DNA from 2 places in the Methylobacillus sp. DLP286 genome. Region 2 is predicted to be linked to the other one. Evidence: riboswitches for the same ligand, from Rfam matches in the RefSeq annotation. Region 2 holds a riboswitch; the other holds the start of a gene.
The links. Region 2 has a riboswitch for thiamine pyrophosphate ahead of ACWXTG_RS05880 (3-oxoacyl-ACP reductase). Riboswitches for the same ligand answer to the same signal wherever they lie in the genome.
Positions count from the first base shown of each region.

Region 1 (11,800 bases), 210 kb from region 2:
AGCGCTCCCATGTGCCTGCAGGAGGGCGAATTCCTGCTCGGCACCTCGGATGTCAAAGTGGGAGAGGTGCATGGCGTGCCGTTCTACATGAACAAGACCCAGTTCGAATATTGGCAGCATACCCATTTGACCCTTGATGCCATTCCTGGACATGGCGGCATGTTCTCGCTGGAGCAGGCAACCGGCAAGCATTTCCTCATCCGTTCGCGCTTGTTCACTGACGAGGAGTTGGCGGACCTGGAGCCTGTGGAGCAGTGCGGAAGCCTTTGAACAGGCTCTTTGGGCCGTTTTCCAGTCTGTTCATGACTTATCAGAAACATTAAACAGGCGCTGATCACTACCTGCCGTCATCCCGGCCTCCGAGCCGGGATCTCGTAAGTATGTTGGAATGCCACAAGATGCCGGATCAAGCCCGGCATGATAGGTGGAGGGGACTGGCTCCGGCATCCTGTTATTAATCAGAAGTCGATTTGCGCCGACACGCGGAATACGCGCGGCGCGCCCGGGATCAGGTAGCCGCCGAAAGCGCTGGATGCATCGCCCCAATAGAACTTGTTGAACACGTTGTCCACGCCGGCGCGGAAGGTGGTTGCGGTATTGCCGAGCTTGGCCGTGTAGCGTGCGCCCAGGTTCAGTACGTGGTAGCCCTCCACTTTCCTGTTCAATGCCGCGATCTCGTTGTTCGGCGCGAAATTTTTGCTGGATGAATAGAGCCATGTCGCGTTCAGTTTAAGGGCTGGCAGGCCTGGCCATGCATACTCGGAATAAACCGCGGATTTGAACCTCGGCACGTTGCCGACCTGCTTGCCTTCGATGCGCGCATCGTCCGTGCCTTCGGCCTTAGCCTGCAGCGCGGTGAAGCTGGCGCCCAGCATCCAGTCGCGCGTGACGCGGCCTTGTGCGGCGAATTCCAGGCCGCGGTTGACTTGCGTGCCATTGATGACATAGGTCGGCGTGGCGTCGACGTATTCGTGGTTGCGCTTGATCTGGAATACGGCGGCAGACAGGCTGACATCGCGCGTCACGTCCGCTTTCACGCCGAGTTCGAGCTGCCTGGACCTGCTGGGGTCCATGATGATTTCGGCGTTCGTGGTGCCGGTCGGCGCTGTGCCGCCCGGTTCCAGGCCTTGCGAATACGAGCCGTAAACCGCCAGTGACGGCTGCAGGTTGTAGAGCAGGGCGACGCTAGGCAAGAGAAAATCATCGTCCGTGCGCCGCGTCGTCTCGCCCGAGGCATTGAACTGGTCGCGCTTGAGTTGCACGTAGCGCACGCCGGCATGCAGCCTGAGCTGGTCAGTAAGCGCCATGACATCCTGCACGAATACTGCACGCTCCTCATCCTTGCGGCGCAAATGCACCGGATTGACGTCGGCGAGCGCGAAATTATCGTAGTAGACCGGATTATAGATATTGCTCTCGCCGACATAGTTGAATACGTAGTCGGCAAAGTGATCGCGACGGTTCAGCGTGGATACGCCTGTGGTCAGCTCGTGGCGCACGCCGCCTGTCGTGAAGCTCCCCTGCAGCAGGGCCTGGGTGGTCGTGATCGAGCGCTTGTCGTTCTTGCGGCGCAAGTCGTACATCGAATAGCCGCCATCACTGCAATAGCCGGGAAGCAGGCTTTGCTGACAGCCTGAAGGCAAGGTCACCGCATCATCACGATGCAAAGTCGATTGGTTGGCTTGCAGGATGGTGCGCCAATCGTCATTCAACGCATAGTCGAATTTCATGCCGAGGTTGTAACTGTCATCGACGACGGGACGGCTCCAGGATTGGTCATTGAGCATCTGCTTGGCGCGGATGCCGGTCGGAATGCGCTGCTCCGGACCGAGCAACTGGAACCCCGGTACGGTCAGTTGCGACTTGTGCTGGTAGTCGAGGTCGAGCTGCAACAGCGCGCGTTCGCTCAGGCGGAAGTCAAACGCGCCCGAAATGAAGTTGCGGTTGCCTGTCGAGCCGTCGACATACGACTTGATGTCTTCTGCCGCGGCATTGATGCGGTAACCGAAGACGCCGTCCTCGGAGCGACCGCCCAGATCTACCGCGCCGTACACTGTGCCGCGTTCACGCAGCTCGAACGTCGCCGAACGCAGCGGGGCGTCGGTAGGGCGCTTGGTCACGTAGTTGAGCATGCCGCCCGACGCGGCAATCCCCGCCTGCAGGCCGGCGAGGCCTTTCAGTATCTCGATGCGCTCCTTGTTTTCCATCGGCACCCTGGCCTGCGCGAGAATCACCATGCCGTCCTTGCGGTAGTTGGCGCCCTGGTCGAGCACGAAGCCTCGGATCGCGAACCAGTCCGCCAGTCCGACCGCATTGTAGGAGTTCTGCACGCTGGCATCCCATTTCACCGCGTCGGTCGCGGAACGGACGCTGCGGTCCTGCATCTGCTCCTGCGTGATGACGTTGACCGAGGCTGGTGTTTCCAGCAGCGATGCTTCGGGAAAGCTGCCGATGCTGGCGCGGCGTGCCATGCCAGCATTCGTGGTGGAGCTGACAACGACCTCTGGCAATTGGGCATCGTCGGTATCGGCGGCCTGGGCCAGCGCAGCAGGCGCAAAGGCGCAGGCGATAGCCAGCACGCTGAATTTTTGACGGAAAGTAAAAGCAGGCATTGTGTGTTCACTCGCGTTAGGGACAATCACGCGCAGGAACGGACAAAAGGCCTACCTCGGGGGAAATGAATCGACCTTGAGTGGCTTTGCGCTTTCCTACGCTGGCATTATCCAGGTCAGGTTCAAGGGTATGTCTCACCCAAAGATCGGCTCTTCAGGACCCCTAGCGTGGGTCGTATACTAACAAAGAATGCGCGGAAAATGCCAATTTCCTTGCGAACAGGGCTGGATGCTGCGCATGTCAGCCAATTAACGCGTGCTCAACCGGGTCGTACGGAAAAGTGTGCAACGCCATTCAATGGAGAGAGGCGGGGGAAGGAGCTTCCGGCCACAGCAAGTGCAGGTGCGGCAACACATTATGTTCGCCAATCTGGCTGGTGAGCCCGGCGCGGCGCAGCTTTTCCAGGATGTTGGGCCTGGCCTCGGCGATCACCAGCTTGATCTGGTGCTGTCTGCAAGTGTCCAGCAGGTTCCACAATGCCTGCATGCCGGTGGCGTCCATGATAGGCACGCGCGCCATTCGCAGCACAATGGTGTCGGTATCCTCGCGCAGGGTTTGCAGTCGGTGTTGCAAGTGCTCGGCAGCGCCGAAGAAGAACGGCCCTTCCAGGCGATAGACCAGCGTGCTGGATGGCAGGCGCCATTCGCGCTGGCCGTATTCCTGCTGCAAGTCGTCATCGCTCAGCTGCGTCACGTTCACCGTGTCCGCCATGCGTTTCATGAACAATAATGCGGCAAGCACGACGCCGATATTGACGGCAATCACCAGGTCGCTGAACACGGTGAGCAGGAAGGTGATCAGCAGCACCGCCACGTCCGCGCGCGGTGCTGTCCTCGCCATGTGCAGGAAGCGATGCGCCTCACTCATGTTGTAGGCCACCACGAACAGGATGGCTGCGAGCGCTGCCAGCGGGATATTCACGGCCAATGGCGCCAGCAATACCACGATCAACACCAGGGTGGCTGCATGCACGATGCCGGATAACGGGCTGTTGGCCCCGTTGCGGATATTGGTCGCGGTGCGCGCCAATGCGCCGGTGGCGGCGAACCCGCCGAACAACGGCGAGGCGATGTTGGCAATACCTTGCCCGATCAGTTCCTGGTTGGACTGGTGGCGCGTGCCCGCCATATTGTCGGCGACGACGGCCGAGAGCAACGATTCGATGGCGCCCAGCAGCGCAATGGTGAAGGCCGGGCCGATCAGCTCTATCATGACGGCGGGGCTGATGCCCTCGGGCAGCGCAAAATGCGGCAATGCCTGCGGGATGCCGCCGAACGCGCTGCCTATGGTGGCGACCTGTTCAGGTTGAAAGACAGACTGCACATAGTGGCTGCCACGATCGCGACCAGGGGGCCGGGGATTTTTTTCAGGTAGCGGTTGGACAGGAGCAGCACTGCCAGCGTGAACGCGCCAAGCAATGCGGTTCGCCATTGCAGCTGCGGCAGGGCTTCCAACAGGTGCCAGAGTTTCTCGTGGAAATGGTGCGAGGCCTGGGGCGTGAGGCCGAAAAAATCCTGCCATTGCCCGACGAAGATGATGACGGCGATCCCGCTGGTAAAGCCGATGATCACCGGTTCCGGGATATAGCGGATCACGCTGCCCATGCGCGTCAGCCCCATGACGAGCAGCATGATGCCGGCCATCAGGGTGGCGATCTGCAAGCCTGCGATGCCGTATTTCGCCGTAATGCCGGCAAGGATGACGATGAACGCCCCGGTCGGGCCGGTAATCTGCAGGCGGCTGCCGCCGAACAGGGAGGCGAGCGTGCCCGCGACAATCGCGGTGTACAAGCCTTGCTCGGGCTTGGCGCCTGATGCGATCGCGAACGCCATGGCGAGCGGGAGGGCGACGACCCCGACGATCAGCCCGGACATGATGTTGCGGGACCAATACCGGCGCGAGAGCAGGCCAGCACGCTTGGCTTCAAGAATGGCGATCATGGTGTAAAGGCGTGGCAAGGGATGTAATGAACAGGCATATCATAGCCCTTTCTCCGCAAGATGATACGAGACTTGAACAAGCGCTTAAAGCGATTCGACAAAATCCAGCAGCAATTGCCGGTCTTGTGGCGACATCTTTTGCACCATGGTGCGGGATTCCTGCGCTTCGCCGCCATGCCAGAGGATGGCTTCCAGGATAGTCCTGGCGCGGCCATCGTGCAGAAAGCCCGCATTCGGTTCCACCTGTTTTGCGAGGCCGATACCCCAGAGTGGCGGGGTGCGCCATTCACTACCGCTGGCGGCAAAGTCCGGACGGTGGTCCGCCAGTTCCGGCCCCATGTCGTGCAACAGCAAATCGGTATAAGGGGCGATGGCCTGGTTGCCCAGGGCGGCCAGCCTGGGAAATTCGCCGGTCCTGATTTCAGGCAGGTGGCAGGCCGCGCATTGCGCCTGGCGGAACAGTGCAGCGCCCCGTTGCACCCTCGGGTCGTCCTGACGGCGCGGCGAGGGCACGGCGAGCGCCAATTGGTAGAATTCCATTTGCGCGAGCTGGGTGGCTGGGATTTCCGGCCTGCCCGAGACCGGAGCTTGCCGGCACCCGGTTTGACACTCGGCGCAGTTGCCATGCGGAAACAAGTGGGAGCTCAAGCCCATATCTCCCGCCAGTGCGCTCGCAGTCTGCTCCCGCACCGTCGCGACATTGGCCTTCCAGCCGAAACGCCCGATGACCTGCTGTTGCTTCTCCACGCTCCAGACGCGGTTCACACGCCCTTTGATCTTGCCTGGTTTTGGCATTGCCTGCAGCGCAAGCAAGGTGTCGTCCGCAATCGCCTCCAGCAGGCCCATGCCATGGATGGCAGGCGCAATGCGGGCTGAGGTTTGAATATTGGCGGGGAGAGGGCCGTAGGCGAGTCCGCTGAATTCTAGTACAGGCTTGCGCAGCCGAACGGCTTCACCGCCATTCAGCGTTACCTCGGTTTCTTCATAATGCAGATGGGCACGCCCTTCGGCCTCGACGCGGGGAGCGCCGAATTCCTGCAATTGGTCGCCGTAGGCTGGATGGGGAACGGGCGCGCCCGTATGCGTTTTGCCAGGCAGGCTCAGGCGTACCAGCATGGCACGCATGGATTCTTCTGGCGCGTTTGGTGCGAAGCCCCGGCCGTTCTTGGCATGACAGGCGATGCAGGCGTTGCGGTTGTATAGCGGCCCCAATCCGGCAATATCGTTGTCCATCGCGGGCGAAATGATCCAACTCTGCCTGACCAGGCTGCGGCCTTGCAGGAATTGCTGCCTTTCTTCGGTGGAAAGCGGGCTGACGGCTTGCGTATAGGCTTCACGGTTGGCGACGTTGGTCATGACCTGAGCCGGCTCATTGCCGCTGGCCTGGATAGCGAACAGGGTAACTAGGACTACCGTGAGGGACAGGATGCCGTGCATTGAGCCTTAATGCGGTGATGCAATCTTTGCGGCTTCTTCATAACGGTCATGCATGATGCGCTGCCAGCGCGTGACTTCGGCCGGATTCAATGTGCGTATCGCTTCCGCGCCTGCTTCGTCGATCGGCAGGGAATGCAGCAATTGTGTTGCCTTCACCACCTCCGAGGCGTCAGGGCCGGATTGGTTGCTGGCATCCTGGATGGCGCTGACCGCTTTTTGCAGGGAGGCCAGGTTCAACGTAATGATGGCGTCGAACAAGGCATTGGTGATGTCCTGGCGCGCAAGCCCGCGCCGGGTGTCATATACGAACGAAGGGTTGTTCTCGAAAGGGTTGAAGTAAGCCGCAGGCTTGTTTGCATAAACAGACGGCCTGACCGGCAGTTTGCGGATATCGGGGTGGAACAACAGCCGTTGGCCTTGTTCAGAAAGCACGAATTTGCTGAATGCCCTGGCTCCTTCGAGATTGCCGGCATTTTTCATAATGGCAAGATGGGCGGGCGAATAGCCGGTCGGTTCCGGGTAAACGAACTGCAAAGGGGCGCCGTTGGCGATAGCCGAGGCGGTGAAGAAATCAATGGTGAGCCCGGCTAACAAGCGGCCGCTGGCAACATCGTCGCTGACAAAGGTAGCTCCCGAAGTCACCAGTTCGGCATTGGCGGCGATGGCCTGCAACAGGTTCCATCCATCCTGCCAGCCATAGCCCTGGAGCAGGATGTCGATGAGGGGAGGCGCATAGCCTACTTTTGACGGTACGGGTAATGCAATCTTGCCTTTGAGTGCAGGATGGCTGAGGTCTGTCCAGTTTCTGGGAATGGTGAGCCCGGCATTTGCCAGCGCTTGTGGATTGCTCACGATGCCGTACCCGGCAATCTCAGTAGCAATGTGGTTGCCTTCCCGCAAGGCAAAGCCGCTCACCTCGGCAGGCAGGCCGTAGAGGTCAAGGTTCAGCGGTTGGAACGCCTGCATCTTCTCAAGCTGGGCGAAGTTGCGCTGGGCAGGCGTCCAATAGACATCCACCGGTTGTCCGGACTCCTTGAAGTAAGCCATGGCATCGCGCGATTGCCGCCATAGCACTTCCAGCTTGTATTGCGGATATTGTTTCTCGAATGCCGCCTCGAATTGCGAAACGACTTCCTGCGGATAACTGGTCATCACGACGACTTTGGCTATGTCTGCCGATGATGACACCTGGCTGACGAGCATCAACCAGATAATGAGAATCCGGACCGGCCAGCGCAATGCTGCCTTGATAGTAAGAGCGCTGGCCATTGGGGTTTCCTATCTATTAGTTAATTATTTAAAACTTGCGTGTTACGTTGACAAACATATTGCGGCCTTCCATATAGAAGCCCTCAGTGTATGCATAGTTTTTGTCGAGAATGTTGTTGATGCCCGCCTCGGCAAACCAATCGGCATTGACTGCATACATGGCCTTGATATTGCCGGTCGCATAACCCTTGGCTGACAGCCAATCAGTGACAGCGGAGTTCTGGCGGGAATAGCGCGAGGATGCCGCTTCGATACTTGCTAGCACTTGCAAGGCGCTATTCACTTTCCATTTGCCGTATGCAAACAGCTTCTGGCGAGGCACGTCGGTCAAGCGCTGGTCATTGCTGAGATTGTCGCGGTTGATAAAGGTATAGTTGCCGCCCAGTTCAACATCATCGCTCGCAAACCAGGTTGCGCCCAGTTCGATACCCTGGCTTTCCACCTTGCCAATGTTGCGGAACTGGAAGCATTGGCCCCCGCCAGCAGAACAGGCGGAATTCGGCAAGCTCGCAGACTGGATCATGTCTTTGGTGTCAATGAAGAATACTGCGCCCTGCAGTTTCAATTCAGGCAGCACAAAAGCACCGGCACCCAGCTCATAATGGGTCGCTCTTTCCGTATCCAGGCCAGGATTGGGAACCGCGCGACCGAAACGGCCGGAGAAGCGATCCTTCATGGTGGCAAAGCGGCTCTTCCTGGCTACTGTAAAGTGAATGTCGCTATCTTCCGTTGGCTTATAGAACAAACCAGCCTGAGGATTCCACGCATGGGCATCGCCATTCGGGAAATCGTAAATCTGATTTACATTGTTCAGCCCTTCGGCCTTGAGGGTGTCACGCTTGTCATAGCTGATACCCGTCACCAGGCTCAGTTTCTTGGTGAAATGATGGGTATCTTCAATACCCAATGAAATGGTGCGGTCTTCAAACGTCTGAACCGGGTTGCCCTTGTTGTGCTCTTCGTGCTTGTCATGCTTGTAGTGTGCGGCGAACTTCAGGGTATTGGCTTTGGCAATATCGAAACCCAGTTCGGCGCTGACGCCATAGGTGTCATCGTTATAGATGCTAGTGAATGAACTGTTCCTGGTCATCGTGGCATAACGCGCATCGTCATAGCTTTCCAATACATTCTTGAACTTGTCATAGAAAGCGCGGATTTTCAGGTAGGCGCTATCGCCGAAGGTGGTGCGCGATATGAAGTACAGGCTTTCTTTGTCCCATTTGGGCCAATCCCAATAGTTTGCACTGCGGCCACCGTCGCTGCCAGCATATACAGGACTGCCTTTTGTGCCTTGCTGGTTGATGTAGTTCAGGCTGTATTCATTGCCTTCGCTAGGGGTCAGGCCGATTTTCAGGTTGATCTTTCCATCCCTGTTGTAAGCGCGCTCCCTGTCTCCGCCGTTTTCATACGCATTGGGCTTGTAATCGCTGGACATACGGGAGCGCTCATTGTCTACGTATGAGGTGCTGGCTTGCCAGTACCATGTTTCGTAATTGCCCCCCATGTTGACATCGGTAGCATATCCATTGAATTTAAGGTTGCGGTCAGTCTTGATGCCTGCAGTGATGCTGCCTTCAAACTCTTTCGTCGGCTTGCGGCTGACCAGGTTGATCGCACCGCCCAACGTGTTGGGGCCGTACAAGACGGAACTGAATCCCTTGGACAATTGGATCTTGGATAGATCGAAAGCGTTGAAACGGCCAAGGTCGACGTAGCCATCGTAGGTGACGTAAACCGGAATGCCGTCTACGAATACAGGCACCTGACGCAAATCAAAACCACGCAATTGCACCAGTTGTTCATTGCGCTGTCCGCCTTGGGTCATGCTGACGCCAGGCAAAGTGTTGAGGGCCGTGCCTACTGTTTCACGGTTGAATAGGCGCATGTCCTCCTGCGTAATGGTGTCGTCAGAGAGCCTGGTATCTTCTGGTTGCTTGGTAGTGGTGACATTGATTTCACCCAAGGTAAAAGGCGCAACTTCCGCCAAAGCGACTTGAGTATTGGCTGCCAGCGCGGCAATCACTGCCAGCTTGAGCGGTTTTAGGTAATTGGACATTGATCTCCCCGATGCTAAGTAGTTGAAACAAAGGCGGGATTAAATATTAATTCAATATATTTGTAAATATATAACGAATATTATTTTAATGAACCTGGAAGATGCACATGCATAGATGACAGGGTTAGGGGAGAAACCTTGCGCAGCTTGAATTAATCAATTGTTCTGGTAGGCTTGCCTGAAACTTTTAATAGGTATTGCCGTGTCGCCGCTATCAGAAATCCGCAAGTATCTTGAGTCCGCTGCGCAGAGCTCCCTGGACGATATCTATGCGATTGATCCGCATAGCTTGCAGTTGGTGGGGGTGCTGGTGGATGGCGCGGAAGCGCAGATTACCGATCATCCCTTGGACGACTTGCTGCAGGCGTTGAGGGAGCCAGAGGCCAGGGAGCTTCTGGATGCGGTGCCGATGGAACTGGCGATGGCGGATATCAGCCATGAGCTGCATACCATCAACCGTTATTTTGGCGAGTTCCGCTTACTCATAGTGGGGCGAGGCAGCGGGCGGGTGCTGTTGGTGATGCGCGACAGCCAGGCGTTCAGCCGGCATATCCTGCACGTGCTGAACGAAGGCGCCAACTTGAGCGCCCTGATTTCGAATGCGCCTGGAGTGGTATACCAAGCCCATATGAGCCGTGATGGCGTCATGGGGTTTCTTTATCTCAGCGATGCTTGCAAGCCGCTGCTGGGCGAAGATGCCGAGGTACTGATTGCCAATCCTGACATTTTTCTTTCTTTGATCGATGAAGAGGATCGCGGAGCTTATGAAAAGAATGTCAGCCAGTCTGCCCATAGTTTGAGTGTGCTGAACTGGACCGGCCGTTTCTGGATGCAGGCGTGGCAGGATACCAAGTGGATCAACCTGCGTGCCAGCCCGCGCAAGATGCCTGACGGTACCGTGGTGTGGGAGGGCATCATGACGAATATCACGCAGAGCCGGCGCGAACAGCAGGCGATTCGGCAATCGCATGAAAAGCTGGCAAGGCTTTCTGCCCAAATGGCCCAGATCAAGGAGAAGGAACGCTTGAGAATCGCCCAGGAGGTGCATGACGACCTGGGCGGCAATTTGACGGCCATCCGGCTTGGACTCTCTTCCATTATCAAGCGGTTGGGGCCTGGGCAGGAGGCCTTGCTTACCAAGGCCAAGCAGCTTGAGGCTATCGTCGACGATACATTTGAAGCTACGCACCGGATTGCGAGCGACTTGCGGCCTAATGTCCTTGAGTTGGGCATCGTGGCTGCCCTGGAGTGGCAGGCTGCCCAATTCGTGGACAAAATCGGCATCCCGTGCGAGTTTGTTTGCAATCATGCGGAAGTCGATGTTTCTACCGACCATGCGATCACCTTGTTCAGGATTTGCCAGGAGGCCATGTCCAATATCGCCAAATATGCCAAGGCCAACCACGTCGAGGTGACGCTGGAAGCTACGCTTGAGGAAATCGTGATGCAGGTCATTGATGATGGCGTTGGCATTGCGCCGGTGGACAGGCTGAAAGCCAACGCATTCGGTATCAGCGGCATGGCGGAACGGGCCGTGGCTCTAGCTGGACAATGCAGGGTGCAAGCCGGCAAGCAAGGGGGTACAATAGTCAGCGTTACTTTGCCGTTGCAACCCGTGAATATCGAGGCTGCCGGTTGAATAATAAAAATTACTTTTAATCATTAGCATTGCTCATGTCGCCCACTTCCACTATCAAAGTCATTATTGCTGACGATCACGCGATCCTGCGTGAAGGCTTGAAGCAGATTCTTGCTGAAACCGAGGATATAGAAGTGGTCGCCGATGCGAAGAACGCGGCTGAAGCCATCAAGCTTGCAGGCACCAAGGGCGTGGACGTGCTGGTGCTGGATATCTCGCTGCCCGATCGAAGCGGTATCGAGGCATGCAACATCATCAAGAAGGAATATTCCCGCGTGGCCGTCCTGATGCTGTCCATGCACCGGGAGGATGCCTATGCGATCCGGGCCCTGCGCGCAGGCGCGGCTGGGTACTTGAGCAAGCAAAGCGCTTCAGACCAGTTGGTGACGGCAATACGTACCGTTGCCAAGGGCAAGAAATACATCAGCGCGGAAGTGGCATTGGCGCTGGCCGACCAAGTGGACGGGGGCCTGGATAAACCTATCCACGATACGCTCTCCAACCGTGAGTTCCAGACGCTGACCATGATCGCGTCGGGTTTGTCCGTCAGTGAAATTGCCGACAATCTGTCGCTTTCGGTCAAGACCGTCAGCATGTACCGGGCACGGCTGCTGGAGAAGCTGAACCTGCGCCATAACGCAGAGCTCACGCACTACGCGATCAAGAACGACCTGATCGATTAAGAGCAGCTGACAAAACACTCCTGCGTCGTTGCTGCCTTGTGTTTTACTGTACTGCCTGCGGCAGAGCGCCTAGCCAGGATCGCTTCGCTGAGGTTTGTCAGCTATTCTGAGTTTCAAGCGCAGATCTGGCGCTTTTTACCCCGCTTTTTATCCCGATTGCCTT
Region 1 is NZ_CM153145.1:1,429,668-1,441,467, reverse strand. It holds gene ACWXTG_RS06950 (DUF779 domain-containing protein) at 1-270, shown strand, start outside; gene ACWXTG_RS06945 (TonB-dependent siderophore receptor) at 459-2,612, opposite strand; TPP riboswitch at 2,689-2,787, opposite strand; gene ACWXTG_RS06940 (SulP family inorganic anion transporter) at 2,908-3,936, opposite strand; gene ACWXTG_RS06935 (SulP family inorganic anion transporter) at 3,897-4,553, opposite strand; gene ACWXTG_RS06930 (di-heme oxidoreductase family protein) at 4,638-5,990, opposite strand; gene ACWXTG_RS06925 (ABC transporter substrate-binding protein) at 5,997-7,259, opposite strand; gene ACWXTG_RS06920 (TonB-dependent receptor plug domain-containing protein) at 7,288-9,315, opposite strand; gene ACWXTG_RS06915 (sensor histidine kinase) at 9,518-10,954, shown strand; gene ACWXTG_RS06910 (response regulator transcription factor) at 10,990-11,637, shown strand.
Region 1: another riboswitch for thiamine pyrophosphate. It lies ahead of ACWXTG_RS06945 (TonB-dependent siderophore receptor); the one in region 2 lies ahead of ACWXTG_RS05880 (3-oxoacyl-ACP reductase).

Region 2 (11,800 bases):
ACTGCAAACCACCATGCAGCGCACGCAAAAACGCCGCTCCCTCAAACTGCTCATCCTGGCAATACTCACCGGCAGCTCCACGCTGATCGGGCGCGAGATCGCACCGTGGCAGCAATGGATCGCGGATTACAGCACCGGCATCGGGGAGCGCCGCAGTCTCACCTTGGCCGATGGCAGCGAGCTGTTCCTCAATACCGATAGCGCCGTGGACATCCGCTTTGACGAAAGCCGGCGCCTGATCGTACTGAACAAGGGCGAAATCATGGTTTCAAGCGGCCCGGACCTGCACTCCGCCCAGAAAAGGCCGTTATGCGTGCAAACCCGGGACGTGCTGCTTGAGGCGATCGGCACCCGATTCGTGGTGCGGCTGGAAGATGACGCGACCCTGCTCAGCATGCAGCAAGGCAAAGTCGCCATGACGCCTTCGGCGTTTCAGTCGCCGCAGGAAGTGGCTGAAGCGGGCCAGCATTTTCTCATCCACAAAGATCATCTCGACCTTGTGCAAACGCCCATCGAGGCGGACGGCTGGACCCATGGCGCCCTGATCGTCAAGGACATGCGCCTGGCGGACTTCATTGCCGAAGTCGCCCGCTACCGGCAGGGTTATATCAAGTGTGACCCATCCTTGGCCGAGCTGCGCCTTTCGGGCGTATTCCAGCTCGACGACACCGACAAGCTGCTCAGCCTTTTGCCGCGCAGGCTGCCGGTTGCCATCCATTACAAAACACGCTGGTGGATCAACGTGGGTCGCCGGGCATCAATTTAAATTTTTTCATTATTTTTGTCGGGTTTGAGTTTGTGGTTCGGCATATCCCATGTAAGGCAATCATGCCGCCCATGAATGTATGCAAAGGAACCCCATGCACGCCCACAAAAAGCCACAACGATCCAGACTGGCGCTGAAGCTCTCCAGCAGCCTGATTGCCGTATCACTTGGCATCTCGCTGCCCGCGGCCCTACAAGCGGCGGAATCACAGCCCCAGCAACAAACCGCCTCGCGCGAATACCATATCCCGGCCGAACCGCTGACCGATGCGCTCAACCAGTTCGCCAAGCAAGCCGGCGTCAATATCCTGTTCACGCCGGAGCAGGTACGCAACCTGCACAGCCACGACCTGCAAGGCAGCTACACCACGGAATCAGGCCTCAGCACATTGCTCCAAGGCACTGGCCTGATCGCAAGAAGAAGCGCGGCAGGCTACACCCTGGAAAGAACTTCGCAGTCGGCCGCTGACAACAAGCCGCTGGCCTTGGACGCCGCGCAGCAAACAGCGTTGGAAGAGGCAAGCACCCCGGCGCTGGGCGTGGTGGTCGTCACCTCGCGCAACCGCGAAGAAATCGCCCAGGACATCCCGATTCCGGTGTCCGTATTCGGTGCGGAAAAGCTGGACCGTGAACGTATCGTCACCATCGACGACCTGACGCGCATCACGCCAGGCCTGACCGCGACCATTCCCAACTCCCGCCGCTCCGGCATCTCCATCCGCGGCATCGGTAAAACCACCGTCAACGAGGCAATGGAAGCCGGGGTAGGCGTTATCGTCGACGACGTTTACCTCAGCCACCCCGGCATGAGCTTCCTCGATTTCACCGACATCGACCGTGTCGAGGTCATGCGCGGCCCGCAAGGCACCTTGAAAGGCAAGAATACCACCCTGGGCGTGGTCCAGTACGTGAGCAAGGAGCCCACCTTCACGCGCCAGGCCTATTTCGAAGGCGAAGTCGGCGCGCAGCAGAACGGCAGCGACTTCCCGGGCGCGATGCGCGCACGCGGCTCCATCTCTGACGCCCTGGTGGATGGCGTAGCGGCTTACCGTGCTTCCTTCTTCTTCGACAGGCAGGAGGGCGATCTGGAAAACACCAACCCCAACACGCTTTCCGACCAGCGTTTCCACGAACGTAACCGCCGAGGCGGCAAAGTGCAGTTGCTGCTGACGCCGACTGAGGATTTCAGCGCCAAATTCAGCGTGGATTATTCGGAACTGTCGGAATACAGCAATACCCGGCCGTTCCAGGAAGACCCGACGACATTTGCCACCGGCGCAAACCGACCCATCAGCTACAGCTCGCGCCTGGCCCGAGGGTACTTCAACGGCTACCAGCCCATCATCGGCTCCAAGGACAAGCTCGACGTCGGCCAGGTGGAACCAATAAAAGCCAGGAACTACGGCGCCTCCGCCAAGCTAGACTGGAACTTGGGCTCGCATGTGCTGACCTCGATCACCGCCTATCGCAAATATTCCTTCACCGGCATCAATGATCTGGACCAGACCCGGTTTGACATTGCCAAATTCGGCGCATTCGTCGACACCAAGCAATGGTCGCAGGAGTTCCGCCTGGCTTCTGATATCGGCGAGGTCATCGATTACCAGGTCGGTTTTTTCTACCTGCACAGCGAAACCAACCAGATCAACCATACCCAGTACGGCAGCGATGCCGGCGCGTTCTATGCCAACGCCCTTCAATACAATGCATTGAGCGGTAACCCTTCCCTGCTGCAGCAATCATTGAACGGCCTGAGATCGTACAGCCGCTTCACGCCGGAAACCGACAGTTACGCCGCATTCGGCCAGTTGAACTGGCATTTGACCGAGAAAGCCACCTTGACCCTGGGCCTGCGCAACACCTATGAAATCAAGGACAGCACAGGCGAGAAATGGGCTGAGGGCAATGACGGCGGTTTTGGCGACGCCACTGCCGAAGCCATCCGCAGCAATGTCATAGGAAACGTATATGCGCGCCGTGATGGCGAAAGGATCAAGGACAACTCCGTCTCCTGGCTCATCAGCCCCAATTACAAGGTCAACGACGACCTGATGTTCTATGCCTCTGCGGCCGGCGGGGAAAAATCCGGCGGCGTATCATTCGTCACCGGCACCGGCCAGCCGCTCAATGCCGATCCGGAAAAGGTGCTGGACTTCGAGTTCGGCTTCAAGGGCCTGTTCCTCGACCGCAAATTGATGCTGAACACCAACTTCTACCGCACCCGCGTCAGGGGCTACCAATCCACTACCACGGTCATAGACCCCTCCTCCACCAGCGGGTACAGCTCGCAGCTGGGCAACATTCCTGAAATCACCGCCACAGGGGTGGAGCTGGAAGGCGCATACCGGGCGACAGACAGATGGACGTTCACCTTCGCCGGCGCCTATAACCGCGCCAAGTATTCAGACTGGGACGGCGCCACTTGCCCATCCGCGTTCAATCTTCCTATCACCACCACATGCGACAACACCGGCAGGCAGATTTCCTCCGCCCCCAAGCTGACCGGTATTTTCGGCTTCCACTACACGCGCCCGATCTGGGGAGGGCTCAAGGCACAAGCCTTCATGAGCACCATCGTCCGCTCGAAGCAGAACCTTGACATCCTGCTTTCCGAATACGGCGAGCAAGGCGGCTATTCCGTCACCGATGGCGGCTTCGGCATTATCGGCGGCAAGAAGGACAACTGGGAGCTCAACATCGTCGGCAAGAACATCTTCGACAAGGTGTATACCACCAGCATCGGCTCCTATAACGCCACGACCCCAGTGCTTTGGGACGGTATCGGCCAGCGCCGCTATCTGGGCGTGGTATTCCGCACCAAGTTCTAAACGCGGCTAACAAAACGCTCCTGGCGTTGTTGCTCTGCCTTGCCGTACACCTTGTACTGTCTGCGGAGGGCTAGCCAGGAACGTTTCACTGAATGTCGTTAGCCGCTCCAAGTGAGTGAACACGCTCCGGCAATTATTGCCGGGCTTGCGTACTTTTATGCTCTGATTGAAGGGAAAACATCGTGACACAATTCAAACCAACACGCCGCCGGATTCTGCAAGCCGTTCCCGCACTGGCGATACTGCCTTACGCCGGCCTGGCAAATGCCGCGCTCGGCGGCAACGGGACAAAGCATCAACCCAACATCATCTTCATCATGGCCGACGACCTCGGCTATGCCGACTTGGGCGTCTACGGCCAGACCGCCTTCAAGACGCCAAACCTCGATAAGCTCGCCCAGCAAGGATTGCGCCTCACCCAGACCTATGCCAACTCTTGCGTGTGCTCGGCCACCAGGTTCGCATTGATCACCGGCCGTTACCAGTACCGCCTGCGCGGCGGGCTGGAAGAACCGCTCGCAGGCAGCAGCGTGGAGCATCTAGGTCTGCCGCCCGAGCACCCGACCCTGCCCTCGTTGCTAAAGAAAGCCGGCTACAACACCGCGCTGTTCGGCAAGTGGCACCTGGGCTCGCTACCGAAATTCGGGCCGCTCAAGAGCGGCTATGACGTGTTCTTCGGCAACTACGCCGGGGCGCTGGACTATTTCACGCACAAGCCCGGCGTTGGTTCCGATGTGCCCGACGGCTTGTATGAGGGCGAAGTGCCGGTCAAGGAAGTCGGCTACTACACCGACATAGTGGCGAACCACGCCAGCCAATACATAGGCAAGCAAACGGCCGCCAAGCCTTTCTTCCTTTCCCTGCATTTCACAGCCCCGCACTGGCCCTGGGAAGGCCCGGGAGATGAAGCCGTGTCCCATGAGATCAAGAACCTGTTCCACCTGGACGGCGGCAGCCTCGAAACCTACGGCAAGATGGTCGAGGCCCTGGACGCAGCGGTGGGCCGCGTGCTGAATACGCTGCAACAACAAGGGCTGGCGGACAATACCATCGTCGTCTTCACCAGCGACAACGGCGGCGAACGCTTCTCCAACACCTGGCCGTTCAGCGGCCAGAAGACCGAACTGCTGGAAGGCGGCATCCGCGTGCCGGGCATCATCCGCTGGCCTGCACAGATCAAGGCGGGACAGGTTTCCGACCAGGTAGTCACCAGCATGGATTGGCTGCCCACCTTGCTCGCTGCTGCCGGTACGCAGCCCGATGCGCAATATCGGCCCGATGGCGAGAACGTGCTGCCCGTGGTCCTGGGCCAAGCCGCCATCCGCCCCCGCACCTTGTTCTGGCGTTACAAAGGACAAGAACAGGCAGCCGCCCGTTCTGGGGATTGGAAATACCTGAAAATCAACGGCAACGAATTCCTGTTCGACCTGGGCAAGGACCAGCGCGAACGCGCCAACTTGGCCGAGAAACACCCGCAGGTGCTGGCTGAACTCAAGGAAAAATGGCAGCACTGGAACAACAGCATGCTGCCGATCACCCCGGATGTGCGCTCGCACAGCGTGAACGGCAAAATGCAGGCGGACAGATACGGCGTGCCTGCGCCTTAAACGCTACTTACGATATCCAGCTGCGACATCCTGCTGACGTTTGAATCAATACAAGGGCTGCAAATGCAGCCCTTGTTTTTCCACCAGCCCATCAGGCTGTCATCAGCATCACCAATATGCCAGCGCCCAGGCCGAGCGCCACCACCGGATAAGTGCGCAACGCAAGCTCCCGCCCGCCGATGAAGCCCACCAAGGCCGCCTTGAACACACTGTTGCTGATGACCGCCAGCACGATACCCTGCACCGCGACATGGCTGCTGAGCTCATTGCGCGCGCTGCGCGAGAGGGACAAGGTGATCGCATCCACATCGGCGATCCCGGCCAGGAGGGAAACCAGGTAGACGCCGGCATCTCCCCAGTAACGCCTGCCCGCCTCCACCAGGAACAGGATCAATGTCAGCAGCAAGGCGAACCGCAGCGCGGGCCCCAGCTCGAACGGGTTGCGCAGCGGGGTTTCAGCGTTTGCGGGCTCGTCCTTGACAGCGCGCCGCCAGAAAACAGCCGCCCCTGCCATATAGACCAGGAACATCGTTCCCAGCGACCAGGCCAGCGGCGGCAACAAGGAGGCATTGACGACCGCGACTTCCAGCAGCACGCGCGGGAACATCAGGCCCGACGTCGCCAGCAACCCCGCAGCGAGCAGCTTGTGCAGGTTCTTGGAAGACAAGCGCGACAGGGTCAATGTCATGGCCGTGGAGGAAACCAGGCTGCCGAGGATGGCGGTGATCATCAAGCCGTAGCGTGTGCCGGTCAGGCGCACGGCGATATAGGCGATGAAGCTGAGGGCGGCGATCAGCACCACCATCCACCAGGTGGTATAGGGATTGAATACCTGCCAGGGGTCGTAGCTCTCGTTAGGCAGCACCGGCAACATGACCACCGAGATGAACAACAGCTTCAACGCGCCGGACAGCTCGGTCTCGCTCAAGCGCTTGAGGAGCGAATGCAGCACATTCTTGAGGCTGAGCAGCAAGGCCACCACCACCGCCCCGGCGCTGGCGAGCATGACGTAATCCGAGAGCGCCAGGCTGCCCAGCAGGAAAGTGATCAGCAGCGCCACCTCGCTGGTAATGCCTTGGTCGCCGGTACGGCGCAAATCGCCGACGTAGGCGATGCTGACGACCAGCATCAGCGCCACCAGCACCGTCACCCAGACCGCGATTCCGAGATGCTGGCTGAGCAAGGCGCTCAAGCCGCCGAGCAGGCCGGTGAGGGCGAAAGTGCGTATCCCCGCGCTCTGGTAGGACTCCTTCTCGTCGCGCTCCTGCCAGCCGCGCTCGGCGCCGATCAATAGCCCTGCCCCCAGGGCGATGAGCAGGTGCAACATGACTTCTACGGAAACGGACTCAGGCATAAGGCAGCTTTCTCACACAATGAATTGCATCATACATGAGGGCGCTATATCCGAAACAGGCTCCAGTAACGGCAAAGCCGAAGCCGCGCTACTTTCTCCCAGGCCTCGCCAGCCCCAGGTGGCCGCGCAATGTCGCGTGCTCGTAATCCTCGCGAAACAGGCCGCGCCGCTGCAGGATGGGAATCACGTGGTCGACGAAATCCCGCACGCTGTCGGGCTGCACCGGCGGCATCAGGTTGAAGCCGTCGGCGCCGCCGTTGCGGAACCAATGCTCCATCTGGTCCGCCACCTGTTCCGGCGTGCCGACCATGGTGCAATGCCCTCCCCCGGCGGCCAGGCGGCCCAATAGCTGGCGCACCGTGGGCCGCTCGGTTTCGATGATGCGCAGCACGGTGGCATAGCGCCCCTTGGGGCCGGTGAAGGCCTCCAGCGGCGGCAACGGCGGTACCGGGCCATCCAGCTCCCAGTCCAGACAGTCCTGGTCGATGAACAACTGCAATTGCCGCAACGAGGTTTCCGCAGGCAGCAGTTCATCAAGCTCGCGTTGCTTGGCGCGCGCCTCGGCTTCGGTAGAACCGATAAAGGTCACCAGGCCTGGCAGGATAGGCACGTCCACCTGCCGCCCGGCGGCCTTGACCCTGGCCTTGACGTCGCTGTAATAGGCCTGGGCCGATGGCAGGTCATAGGCCACTGCGTAGATCGCCTCGGCGTATTTCGCCGCCAGCACGCGTCCATGCTCGGAAGCGCCGGCCTGGAACAGCACGGGGTTGCCTTGCGGCGGACGCGGCACGGTCAATGGCCCATCGACGAGGAAATGCGTGCCCCGGTGGTTGATCTGGCGCACCAGGCTTTCATCGACATAATCCCCTGCACGGTCGTTGAGCAACGCGCCGTCGTCCCAGCTATCCCACAGCTGCAGCACCGCCTGGATGAACTCTTCCGCCCTGGCGTAGCGCTCGGCATGGCCGGGCATGGCTTCATATCCGTGGTTCCTGGCCTCGACGTCGAACATGGAAGTCACCACGTTCCAGCCCGCGCGCCCGCCGGAAATATGGTCGAGCGAAGCCATCAGCCGCGCGGCATGGAACGGCGTGAAGAAGGTGCTGGAAATGGTGCTCACCAAGCCGATGTGCTGGGTGGCGCGGCTGATGGCCGTGAGCATGGTCACCGGCTCGAGGAACCAGCGCGGGCCGTCGGTGATATTGTTGGTGGCATGGCCGTCGGCAAAGAACACCGCATCGAGCTTGCCGCGCTCGGCCAGCTGCGCCATTTCCTCGTAATAGCGGATATCGCCCAGCCGCTCGACCTGGGAATCCGGATGGCGCCAGGCTGCGTTGTGGTGGCCGCAGCCGAACAGGAACAGGTTGATGTGCATCATGGCAAAACAAGAGCCTCTTTAGTGAATTCAGGAATAGCAGGCGCTGAGTCAGCGGATAGCATGTGCGATCAAGAGCGGCTGAAAAAACATGGCGTAGCGATCCTGGCTAAGAGCCTGCCCTATGAAATGATCGTGAACAGGCTCTAATTCTTGACCAGGCCGCCATCGACAACCAGGTTCTGTCCCGTCACCGCGCGCGACCAAGGCGAGGCGAAGAACAGCACCGCGTCGGCGAACTCTTCCGGCGTAGTGACGCGGCGCAATGGCGTGCTCGCGGCAATCAGGTCGAACACGGCATCCGGCGTGGCGGCGGAAGCATCAGTGGTGCGCAGCAGGCCGCCCGACACCATGTTGACGGTGATGCCACCAGGCCCGAGGTCCTGCGCCAAGGTGCGCGTCAGGGAAAGCAACGCCGCCTTGGCGGCGGTGTAGTCGTGGTAGGGCACTACCGGGTTCTGGAACAGGTTGGTGCCGATATTGACCACCCGCCCCCATCCCTGCGCAAGCATGCCGGGCAAGCAGGCCTGTACGGTATTGAGCGCGCCGCGCACCACGCCCTCGAATTGCTGCTGCAACCCTTCCCAGCCGAGATCATGCGCATGCGCCCGCGCATCGCCGTTGAACCTGAAGTCGGGCAGGGCGTTGTTGACCACCGTGGTGATCGCCTTGCCGAAATGCGCTTGCGCCTGCTCCGCCATCGCCCGCACGGCGTCGGCGTCGCTCACGTCCGCCCGGATCGCCAGGGCCCGCCCCGGCGCTTCGTCCGCCAAGGCCGCAGCAGCGTCCGCGCTATGCAGATAGTTCACGACCACGCTCGCTCCCTGGCCGAGGAAGGCGCGGGCGATATGCCGGCCCAGCCCACGGCCTGCGCCGGTGACGAGCACGAGTTGTTCTTGAATCGGGAGTAGCGGTGAAGATGGATTGCCCATGCGATTCCTTTGCAATTTTTCATGGCAAAGGAATGCGCAGCAAAAAAGCTGCGACAGGCATTCCTCCGCCAGTATGATCTGGATCAGGTATTACGGGTGTAGTCTCAGCCCTGAAGGAACAGCTTATTCAGGGCACCCCGTGCCAAAGAGTAGCTAACAAAACTCTCCTGACGTTGTTGCTCTGCCTTGCCGTACTATTTGTACTGTCTGCGGCAGAGCGCCTAGTCAGGATCAGCTTCGCTGAGTTTTGTTAGCCACTCTGAGGCCGAACCATACCATGAAACATGAATTATCCGCATGTCTTCATCGCACACTGGAGGAATATCGCTATAATTCCAGGCCTAACCTAGGGGAGCCGCTTGCGGCTGAGAAATGGCAATTGCCATGACCCTTAATACTTGATCCAGATCATGCTGGCGAAGGGAAGGAAATAGCGCATCCATCATTTGCGTACTCCTTGTCGTTCGTCGATTACAGGAGTCACCACACAATGCTCAGTACGCAAGCCACCCTCGCCTGGCTAGTCTTTTTCGCCGCCGTTTTCGCCATCGCCGGCATGGCCTATTCGCGCAGGTTCCGCGGCAACCTTGAAGAATACATCGTCGCGCGCAACAGCCAGGGCACGCTGGCCAGCATCATGACCTTGCTGGCCTCGTCGCTGGGCGCGTGGATATTGTTCTCGCCCGCGCAGGCGGCGACCTGGGGCGGCCTGACCGCCGTGATCGGCTACGCCATCGGCGCGATGTCGCCGCGCATCGCCATGATCCCGCTCGGCAAGCGCATGCGCGAGCTGATGCCCAACGGCCACTCCCTCACCGAGTTCCTGGTGGCGCGCTACGGCAAGCCCATGTACCTGCTCGCGCTGACCATCATGCTGTTCTACCTGTTCATCGCCATGAGCGCCGAGATCACGGCCATCGCCAAGATGGTGACACTGCTGGCGCCCGTGCCGCTCTGGGCCACCGCCGCCATCGTGCTCGGCTTCACCCTGCTCTACACCACCTACGGCGGCCTGCGCGCCTCCATCTTTACCGACAAGGTGCAGATCGTCATCATCATTCCGTTGCTGGCGGCGCTGGTCTTCATCGGCTGGCAGGCCACCGGCGGCATTGCCCCGGTCGTGGAAAAGCTGCAGCAAACCGCGCCGCAGCTGATCAACCTTGAGGATATCGGCGGCATCAAGGCCGGGCTGACCTTCTTCGTCGCCATCCTGCTCACCGGCATCTTCCACCAGGGCAACTGGCAGCGCATCTACTCCGCCAAGGACATTCCCACCATGCGCAACGGCTTCCTGCTCGGCGGCCTGCTGGTCGTGCCCTTCATCTTCATCATGGGCCTTTTCGGGCTGGCCTTCATGGCGACGACACCGGATGGCGACAGCTCGGTGGCCTTGTTCAGCGTGGTCATGCCCAATATCCCGCTCTGGCTGGCCGTCGCCCTGATTCCGCTCGGCATCTCGCTGGTGATGTGCAGCGCGGACACGGCCATCAGCGCCATCTCGAGCATCGTGGCGGTGGACATCGGCCGGGTGATGCCGAAGCGTAGCGCCGCCAGCCTGATGCGCCTGTCGCGCTGGCTGGTCCTGTTGGTTGCAATACCCGTGCTGGTTGTCGCCGCGCAAGGCTACAGCGTGCTCTACCTGTTCCTGCTGGCCGACCTGCTATGCGCCGCCGCGGCATTCCCCGTGTTCTTCGGCCTGTTCAGCCGCTCGCATACAGGCACGGAGGCCTTGACCGGGACGGTAGCGGGCTTGGCGGCCGGACTGTTCATGTTCCCCATGCCGGATCAGCCCGCCACCCACCTACTCGAAGCCTTCCTGCTGGCCGCATTGACGCCTGTCGCGGTGATCGCCCTCACCCGCTTGATCAAGCGACGCAAACAACACTTCGAACTTGCCGCGCTGGCACATGCAAGCCGCAGGCTGGACAGGGAACAACTCTAAAGTCAGCTAGCCAACCAAAAGGGCGAGCGCAGCGATGCCAAGTGTGGGTTTGATTTTGAATTCCCCGTCTGGCTGCGCCGAGTAGCGCAGATCTGTCTGGAAAAAGAGCTTGCGTCTGTCTGAGCGCAGCGAGTTCAGCAAGCTCCCAGACAGATTGAGCAACGCAGGGGACCGGGAGCTTGCTCCCGGCGCAGACTCCGGGGTCGCCTTTGCTTTGGTTACTTTTATTTGGCGAAGCAAATGAAAGTAACTCGCTGACAAGCGAAAGGCAACGGGTCAAGGTCTGCAACAGTGGTCAAGACCATTGATCCTTCAACATCCCAATCCCATCAGGCTCAACGATTTTTCGTCTTCATCAATACTGCGATTGGCGAGAGGATGGGTTTCGCCCCGCCGGGCGAGTATCTTTCTTTTGTTTCGCCAAAAGAAAGATACGAAAGAAAAGGCGACCCGATTGTCTGCGTCCCTACACTACGTTCCGGGCAACCTGCGTTGCTCGCTTTTAATGGGGACTGGCTGAACTCGCTGCGCTCAGACAGACGCCAGTCCTTAATCCATTAAAAGCTGTGCTACTCGGCGCAGCCAGACGGGGAGGAAAAACCACAGCGACTTGGCTTCGCTGCGCTCGCCCTTGATTATTGGAGACAAATGGCCTATGGCGGAATATTGAATCAAGAACTGCAAGACAGCATGGAACACCCTGCCTTGTGCCTGGCCCAATCCGGCCGCAGGCCGGCAAAACGTTCCTTGCCCGGCTGCTCGTCATAAGGCTTGCGCAGCACGTCCAGCAGCTCTTCTATCATGCTGGTATCGCCCGCGTCGGCCAAGTCTATGGCCTGCTGGGCAAGGTAGTTGCGCAGCACGTAACGCGGATTGGCCCGGTTCATGGCCTCGCGCCGCTCGGCAGGGTCGCGCCCGTCTGCGAGCGTCGCCTGTGCGTATTGCTTGAGCCAGTCGCCGAACCTGGGCTTGAAGGTTTCCCACAATGCCGGACTGT
Region 2 is NZ_CM153145.1:1,220,747-1,232,546, forward strand. It holds gene ACWXTG_RS05855 (FecR domain-containing protein) at 1-766, shown strand, start outside; gene ACWXTG_RS05860 (TonB-dependent receptor) at 861-3,593, shown strand; gene ACWXTG_RS05865 (sulfatase family protein) at 3,776-5,200, shown strand; gene ACWXTG_RS05870 (MgtC/SapB family protein) at 5,292-6,554, opposite strand; gene ACWXTG_RS05875 (LLM class flavin-dependent oxidoreductase) at 6,643-7,932, opposite strand; gene ACWXTG_RS05880 (3-oxoacyl-ACP reductase) at 8,076-8,861, opposite strand; TPP riboswitch at 8,905-9,011, opposite strand; TPP riboswitch at 9,200-9,303, shown strand; gene ACWXTG_RS05885 (sodium:solute symporter family transporter) at 9,352-10,803, shown strand; gene ACWXTG_RS05890 (protein adenylyltransferase SelO) at 11,475-11,800, opposite strand, start outside.